One region of the Devosia albogilva genome, then DNA from elsewhere that is predicted to be linked to it. Evidence: predicted binding sites of a transcription regulator. Region 1 holds the regulator's gene; the other holds the start of a gene.
The links. Region 1 encodes PhoB, which activates phosphate uptake and scavenging genes when phosphate is short. Its sites were predicted from a motif close to TGTCATNNANCTGTCAT; they were not measured.
Positions count from the first base shown of each region.

Region 2: a site for PhoB is predicted at 2,243-2,259, ahead of ACFSX5_RS08330 (DUF2794 domain-containing protein). Genes of this name have one in related genera too.

Region 1 covers NZ_JBHUNP010000001.1:608,723-612,946, reverse strand. Annotated here, with positions in the region: gene ACFSX5_RS03085 (class I SAM-dependent methyltransferase) at 1-1,034, opposite strand, end outside; gene ACFSX5_RS03080 (GlxA family transcriptional regulator) at 1,164-2,162, shown strand; gene phoB (phosphate regulon transcriptional regulator PhoB) at 2,598-3,299, opposite strand; gene phoU (phosphate signaling complex protein PhoU) at 3,536-4,224, opposite strand, start outside.
Region 2 covers NZ_JBHUNP010000001.1:1,641,871-1,646,094, reverse strand. Annotated here, with positions in the region: gene acnA (aconitate hydratase AcnA) at 1-978, shown strand, start outside; gene ACFSX5_RS08335 (DUF1223 domain-containing protein) at 1,251-1,994, shown strand; gene ACFSX5_RS08330 (DUF2794 domain-containing protein) at 2,376-2,666, shown strand; gene ACFSX5_RS08325 (GNAT family N-acetyltransferase) at 2,663-3,136, shown strand; gene deoD (purine-nucleoside phosphorylase) at 3,149-3,865, opposite strand; gene ACFSX5_RS08315 (SRPBCC family protein) at 3,984-4,224, shown strand, end outside.

The DNA of each region.
Region 1 (4,224 bases):
TCACCAAAGCCGGCGTCCCGGAGCATCGTCTCGGCGAGTTCGACGCCCCACATGGTGCCTAGCGCTTCGCCGCCCTGTCCCAGTGACACCGGCATGCAGTGCATCACCGACATCATGTAGAGAAACGAGCCGATCGGATGGGTCAGGTTCTGCTCGAGCCGACTTGAGCCGCCGAACTCGACCATCAGCATCAACCCGTCGCGCCGCAGCGCCTGCCGGGCCTTGCGGAGGACATCGAGCGGGCTCTTCTGGTCGTGCACGGCATCGAAGGCGAGGACCAGATCGAAGGCGCCGAGCCGGTCGACGGCCGCCAGATCCTGTTGCCGGAAGACGAGATTGCCGACGCCGATCCGTGCGGCCTCCTGCTGCGTTTCGCTGAAGGCATCGGCGCAGAGATCGAGGCCGACGAAGCGGCTCCGGGGGAAGCGCTGGGCCAGCATCAGCACCGCCCGTCCGGCACCACAGCCGAGGTCGACCACGTCGATGCCATCCTCCAGCCGCTGCCGGAGCCCGGGGACGATCGGCAGCACCTGATCGACGAACGGCTTGACGATGGATTGGTGGCTGGCCTCGGCCATCACCTCGTGGAAGCGGTCGTAATGGTGGTAGCAAAGCCCGCCACCGTGTCGGAAGCGGTCGACGACCTCGTCCTCGAGCGCCCCGACGACGGCGACGAACTGTGCGATCACCGCCAGGTTCTTCATGGCGCCGTCGCGAGTCAGGAATGCCGCGTGTTCGGGCGGCAGAGTGTAGCTGCGATCGGCCGGCGTGTAGTCGACGATCCTGGCGGTGGTCATCACCGCCAGCCACTCGCGCACATAGCGCTCGTTGAGCCCGGCGACGGCGGCGAGGGCTGCGGAGGTGGCGGGGGAATGGCGCGCAAGATGGTCGAACAGCCCGGTGCGATGGCCGATCGAAGCCATGAGGGCGACGGCCGCGCCGTTGATGGTGCCGAGCATCTGCCCGGCGAACGCCTTGGCCTTGCCCTCGTCGAAGGAAACGTCGTGCCGCACTGCGGCTTCTGCGGTCTGCATGGTTTGTCTGCCTCTGGTCTCAAAGAAGAGGCGCTGCATCTACCGCTGCCCCGGCGAAGGCGTTAGGATCGGTTCGGCAGGAAACGGTCCAATTCGGAAGTGACAGAGGTGGTGGAGCAGCCATTGACCGTGGTGGTGATCGGCACGCCGGAGGCGGGCGCCTCCGGCACCATGGCCATTCTGGACGTGCTGACCTCGGTGGGACGGGGTTGGGAGCGGCTGCACAACCAGCCGGTGCAAGCCCCACGCTTCCGCCCGCTGCTGTTGACCCTGGATGGCCAGCCCTACCGACTGCCGAACGGCACGACCATCACGCCGCATGGCCGGTTGGACGAGGCGCCGATCCCCGACATCGTCATCGTGCCGGAACTGATCCTCGACCGGCGCGCCACCTTGCCGGACACCTACCCATGGCTCGCCGAGTGGATACGCGGGGCCTATGAAGGCGGAGCGATCGTTGCGTCCGTGTGTTCGGGGACGCTGTTGCTGGCGCTCACCGGCCTGCTCGACGGTGAGGATGCGACGACCCATTGGGGGTTTTGCGATGCCATGGCCATGCGGTTCCCGCGCGTGCGGATCCGGAAGGAGCGGGTGCTCGTTCCCGCGGGTGAAGGCCACCGCATCATCACGGCGGGCGGCGCCTCCTCCTGGTACGATCTGCTGCTCTATCTGGTTGCCCGCTTCAGCGGTGCGGAAGCCGCGCGCCAGGTCGCCAAGACCTACCTGGTGCAGGCACACAACGAGGGGCAGTTGCCCTATGCCGGACTGACGGCCCGCCGCCAGCACGACGATCAGATGGTCGCCGACGCCCAGCTCTGGCTGGCCGACAACTATGCGCGGGCCAATGTGGTGAGAGTGCTCGCGGCGCGCAGCGGCCTGACGGAACGCGCTTTTCTCAACCGGTTCAGGGCGGCGACGGGGCTATCGCCCATGGAGTATGTTCAAATCCTGCGGGTGGAGGAGGCAAAGCACCTGCTCGAGACCTCCGACCTGCCGCTGGACGAGCTTGCCGGGGAGGTGGGCTATCTGGAGCCGGCCAGCTTCCGCCGCATCTTCCGTCGCCTGGTGGGTCTGTCCCCGTCCGAGTACCGGCGCCGCAATCTGCTGCCTGCTGCTGTGATGATGTGAGAGGTCTGCCCTGGGCGACACGCTGCCCGAGCTGATTATTCGCTTCCGCCCGCCCTGGCCGGCCGCAAACAGGCAGACACAGCGCGGTTGGGTTGCTGGCAATAGGAGGACGTCGGACCCGTAGCCGTCTCCTGTCACTGCGTCCTCCATTCAGTGGTGCGGCAGAGACATGGTCGCCGCCCTGCCACGGCGCCGCACCCGTTCGGGTGGGTGGGGGAGGGGCTGGGGCAGGAGCGCAAAGGCAAGAGATCGGCTTGTCGCGATCCTGCAGGGTCGGCGCCAGGGGAGCCAACCTGCTGCCGCAGGAGCATCATCAGCTTCGTGTTGTGGCAGCACGGATGCAGCATGGACCGGCCGTGGAGTGGCCTCTCCTGGGGAACCCCCACCTAGCCTCCCCCGCGAGCGGGGGAGGGACGCGGCGGTGGGCGGGGAGAGTTAGGCGACTTGCCCGAAGCGTTCGTCGAAGGCGTAGCCGGCGCCGCGGACGGTGCGGATGGGGTCGGGGTCGCGGCCGCGATTGATGGCGCGGCGGAGGCGGCCGATGTGGACGTCGACGGTGCGCTCGTCGACATAGACGTCGTTGCCCCAGACGCCGTCGAGCAGCTGCTCGCGGGAGTAGACGCGGCCGGGATGGCGCATGAGGTATTCGAGCAGGCGGTATTCGGTGGGGCCGAGATGGACGTCGCGATTGCCGCGGCGGACGCGGTGGGTGGTGCGGTCGAGCTCGAGATCGCCCAGCTTGAGGGCGGCGGTGACGAGGTTGGGGCTGGCCCGGCGCAAGAGGGCGTGGATGCGGGCGATGAGCTCGGGGACGGAGAAGGGCTTGACGATGTAGTCGTCGGCGCCGGTGGTGAGGCCGCGCACGCGCTCTTCTTCCTCGCCGCGGGCGGTGAGCATGATGATGGGGACGCGGGCGGTTTCCTCGCGGGCGCGGAAGCGGCGGCAGAGTTCGATGCCGGAGACTTCGGGCAGCATCCAGTCGAGCAGGATCAGGTCGGGAAGCTTCTCCTGGATGTGCTGGATGGCTTCGTCGCCCGTCTCGGCGGTGGCGACGCGGAAGCCCTCTGCCTCGAGATTGTAGCGCAGGAGGATGGTGATATCGGCTTCGTCTTCGACGACGAGAATGGTGGCGGGCATGGTTTGCTCCGTCTAGAGCCAGCGCACTTGCTCCTGAAGGGGAGGGAGGGCGGTGTTGTGGGTCACCCTTCAGGGGAAAGCGGGTGGATCGATATAGCGCCTTGAAGGGGGCCCCCCACCCCCGGCCCCTCCCCTCAAGGGGGAGGGGAGGAAAGGCGCCGACAGTTCTGTTGCTGGGACACCCCCACCTCACCTCCCCCTGAAGGGGGAGGGGGCGGAGAGATCAGTGTTGTGGGTCAGGCCTTGATCTGGACGCGGTGGAGTTCCTGGACTTCGCTGGTGAGCTGCTTTCCGGTCTGGAGATAGTAGGCGCGCTCGGCGATGTTGGTGGCGTGGTCGCCGATGCGCTCGAGGCTCTTGGCGCAGAACAGGAGCTGGGTGCAGGGGGTGATGTTGCGCGGGTCTTCCATCATGTAGGTGAGCAGTTCGCGGAACAGCGAGGTGTGCATGGCATCGACCTCGTCGTCGCGGTTGCAGACGTCGATGGCGCCGGCGGAGTCGCGGTTGGCATAGGCATCGAGGGCGCCCTTGACCTGGCGCTGCACCAGCGCGGTCATGTTGCGGACCCCGTTGTAGAAGGTGGGCTGGAGATTGAGCCCGTCGAGCTTCAGCGAGCGGCGGGCCAGTTGCTTGGCCATGTCGCCGACGCGTTCGAGGTCGTTGGCGACGTGGATGGCGGTGATTATGGCGCGCAGGTCCGAGGCCATGGGCTGGCGGCGGGCGATCATGGAGACGGCCATGTCGTCGATGCGGCGCTGCATGTCGTCGATGCGCTGGTCGGCGATGATGGTGAGGTCGGCCAGTTCGCGGTCGAGCTTGAGCAGGGCCTTGGTGCCGTTCTCGATGGCGAGTTCGACCTGGCCGCCCATCTCGGCAATGGACTGGGCGAGGGTGTTTAGCTCCTCGCTATAGGCGGTGACGATGT
Region 2 (4,224 bases), 1.0 Mb from region 1:
ATCACCACCGAGCCGCTCGGCATCGGCTCCAACGGGCAGCCGGTCTATCTCAAGGACGTCTGGCCGACCAACCACGAGATCGCCGAGATCGTGCGCGAGTACGTGACCGCCGAAATGTTCCGCAAGCGCTACTCGGACGTGTTCAAGGGCGACGAGAACTGGCAGGCGATCCAGATCGAGGGCGGCGAGACCTATGGCTGGAGCTCCAGCTCCACCTATGTGCAGAACCCGCCCTATTTCGAGGACCTGACGATGGAGCCCAAGCCCGTCACCGACATCAACGGTGCGCGCGTTTTGGCGCTGTTCCTCGACTCGATCACCACCGACCACATCTCGCCGGCCGGCTCGTTCAAGCCGAACACCCCGGCCGGCCAGTACCTCATCGAACGCCAGGTGGCACCGAAGGACTTCAACTCCTATGGCGCGCGCCGCGGCAACCACGAAGTGATGATGCGCGGCACCTTCGCCAATATCCGCATCAAGAACCAGATGCTGCCGGGGGTCGAAGGCGGGTTCACCAAGGGTCCGGACGGCTCGCAGATGCCGATCTACGACGCCGCGATGGCCTATCAGGGGCAGGGTACGCCGCTCGTCATCTTCGCCGGCAAGGAATACGGCACCGGCTCGTCGCGGGACTGGGCGGCCAAGGGCACCAACCTCCTCGGCGTCAAGGCGGTGATCGCCCAGAGCTTCGAGCGCATCCACCGCTCGAACCTGGTCGGCATGGGCGTTATCCCGCTGCAGTTCAAGGAGGGCGAGAGCTGGCAGACGCTGGGACTCGACGGCTCGGAAACGATCGACATCGTCGGGGTCGAGACCATCACGCCGCGCGCCATCGTGCCGGTGAAGATTACCCGTGCGGACGGCTCCTCGATTACCATCGAGACCCGCTGCCGGATCGATACCGCCAACGAGCTCGACTACTTCAAGAATGGCGGCATCCTGCACTACGTGCTGCGCAGCCTCGTTGCCGCGTAAGCAGCGCTTACTTTCCAACGTCAAATGGCGGTCCTTCGGGGCCGCCATTTTCGTTTGAAGGGCAGCAGTACGGCCATGGCGTCGTTCCCGCGAAGGCGGGAATCCACTTCGGCGATCTCTCGGGGGAAGGGTGGATCCCCGCCTTCGCGGGGATGACGTTGGGAAGGAGATGGGGGAATGCAAGGGCAAGAAGCCCGCCCTCTGCGTCCGTGCCATCGTGTCACCCGCTTTTGACTAGCAGCGCGGGTTGGGGCAGGCTTACAACCGTGCCCATGACTTCGAGACTTCCCCTTACGGCCGCGCTGGCGGCTACGGCCGTTCTGGCCCTGTGCCTGCCGTCAGCGGCAGAGGAATTGCGCGTGCGTCCCAAGGCGGTGGTGGAACTGTTCACCAGCCAGGGCTGCGCGCAGTGCCCGCCGGCCGATGCGCTGCTGACCGCCCTGGCCGAAGAGGACGACGTGGTGGCGCTCGCCTACCATGTGGACTACTGGGACTATGTGGGCTGGACCGACACTTTCGGCAGCCCGGAATTCTCCGACCGGCAGCGCGCCTATGCCAAGAGCTGGAACTCGTCGCGCATCTTCACGCCGCAGATGGTGATCAACGGCGCCAAGGGCGTGGTCGGATCGCGCCGCAACGAGGTGCATGGGGCGGTCGACGGCGCCAACCTGCCGCTGGCGATGGACCTGGCGCTGGTGGGTGACGGCAACATGCTGAAGGTGACCATCCCGCCCGATCCGGCGCTGGAAGACGCCATGGTTTGGCTGGTGACCTATCGCGACCGTGCGGAAGTGAGCATCGACAGCGGCGAGAATGCCGGCAAGTCGATGGTTTATACCCAGGTGGTGGCGGAGCGGCAGCTACTCGGCATGTGGGAGGCCGCGACCGGGGCGGAGCACAAGCTGCCGCTGGCGGAACTGCTGGACAACGGCGAGGATGGCATCGCCATCCTGGTGCAGCAGGAACATTCGAGCCTGCCGGGGCCGATCCTCGGCGCTGCCGCCTACGAACCCTGATTGCTCAAAAAGAAGCTCCCGTTCCGGGGGAAACGGGAGCAGGGGACTGACTGGTCAACTTGGGCGGACGGCACCGGGGCGTCATGTTGGGGGCTCGGTCGGCCCCGGTGCCGGCCACTGGAGGCAATGGTTGTAACCTGACCTGTGTTTCGGGCGCAGTGAGGGACAAAATGTGACCGAAATCGGGTTTTTGCGTTGTCGCCCTGAACGGCGCATTGCGCTTGCACCCGCCCCGGAATGCCGCGATCATGACGGCGCGTTGACAAGGAGAGCATCGGACCAGTGCCGATCCGCCCACACCAGCCAAACACTTCGCTGAGCCTCGTGCATTCGGCCGAGCCGTCACCGCAAGTGCCCTCGCATGCCCGTGCGGCTACCGTCGTGGCATTCGATCGCCGCGAACTGGCGCTGATCCTTTCGGTTTATGGGCGCAAGGTGAGCCAGGGCGAGTGGCGCGACTATGCCATGGATTTTTTGCGCGAGCGGGCGGTGTTCTCGGTCTATGCGCGCGGGTCGGAGCGGCCGCTGTTCCTGATCGAGAAACAGCCCAAGCTCAGGAACCGGCAGGGCCAGTACTCGGTGACCAACCAGCAGGGTCGCATCCTCAAGCGCGGCCACGATCTCGGGCAGGTGCTGCGCGTGCTCGACCCGCAACTGGTGGTGATCGGGTGAAGATCGTCGTCCGCCGCGCCAGCGAGGCGGATGCGCCGGAGATGAGCCGGATACTGATCGCCTCCATCACCGAACTCTGCTCGGCCGATCACCACGATGATCCGTCGGCGATAGCGGCCTGGACCGCCAACAAGAGCGAAGCCGGCGTGCTGGCGATGATGGCGCTAGCTGACAGCGAGTTCTATGTCGCCGAGCGTGATAGCGTGGTACTGGCGGTCGGCGCGATTCAGGGGGATACGATCGGGCTCAACTATGTCGACCCGCAACACCGGCGCATGGGCGTGAGCCGGGCGCTGATGCTGGGGCTCGAGGATGTTCTCAGAAACCGAGGCGTCGCCGTGGCGCGGCTCAAGAGCACCGCCACGGCCCATGATTTCTACAAGGCACTGGGTTGGAGCGATGTTGGGCCGGCGGCCCAGGGGCGGTTCATCTCGGCCTATCCGATGCGCAAGGTGTTGAGCGGCCGCTGAGCCCCCTGCGGCTCAGGCGCCCACGGCGACGTCGAGCGCCAGTTCCACCATCTCCCTTAGCGAGCTCTGCCGCTCGTCGGCGCTGATCTCCTGGTGGGTGATCAGGCAGTCGGTCATGGTGCACACGGTCAGTGCCTTCACTCCGAAGCGGGCGGCCAGCATGTAGAGGGCGGCCGCCTCCATCTCGACGCCGATCACGCCGTGATCGAGCAGCGCGCCATAGCCTTCGAGACCCGGCTCGCGATGGTAGAAGATGTCGGAGGAGAGCATGTTGCCCGCATGGTAGCGGAAGCCACGGGCCTCCGCCTTGTCGGCCGCAGCGCGCAGCAGGCCGAAATCGGCGATTGGCGCGAAGTTGTAGGGGCCGAACCGGTCCTTGACGATGCCGCTGTCGGTGGTGGCGGCCTGGGCGAGGACGAGATCGCGCACCTTCACCTTGGCGTTGAGGCCGCCGCAGGTGCCCACCCGGATCAGGGTCTTGCTCCCATAGACGTTGATCAGCTCGTGCACATAGATGCCGAGCGAGGGCTGGCCCATGCCGGTGGCCTGCACGGAAACCGGCTTGCCCTTCCAGGTGCCGGTGAAACCGAGGCAGTTGCGGACCGAATTGACCTGGCGGGGCGCTTCGAAGAAGTTTTCGGCAATCCACTTGGCGCGCAGGGGATCGCCCGGCAGCAGCACGGCCTCGGCATAGTCACCCGGTTTGGCGTGGTTGTGCGGCGTGGACATAGGCGGCTCCCTTACATGCGGTCTGGCGCCATCCTTGCCACCGGCAGCCCAGGATGACAACGCCTGGCCGGGAACGTTTGGCCCTGCCGGGAACTTGATGCACGGAAGGAGCCTGCCCGTGACGGATACCATCGAAGTCAAGGTGACCCACCGCTTCGCCGCCAGTCCCGAGCGCGTCTATGACGCGCTGCTCGACCCGGACAAGGCGCGGCTATGGCAGCAGGGCTGGATGGCGCAGACCGGCAGCCCGGGAACCATCATCACCAGCGAGATCAACCCGGTGGTGGGTGGGCGCTTCCAGTTCGTCGGTCGAGGCGAGGATGGTGTCGATGCGCGCAGCTGGGGCAGCTACCGGCGGC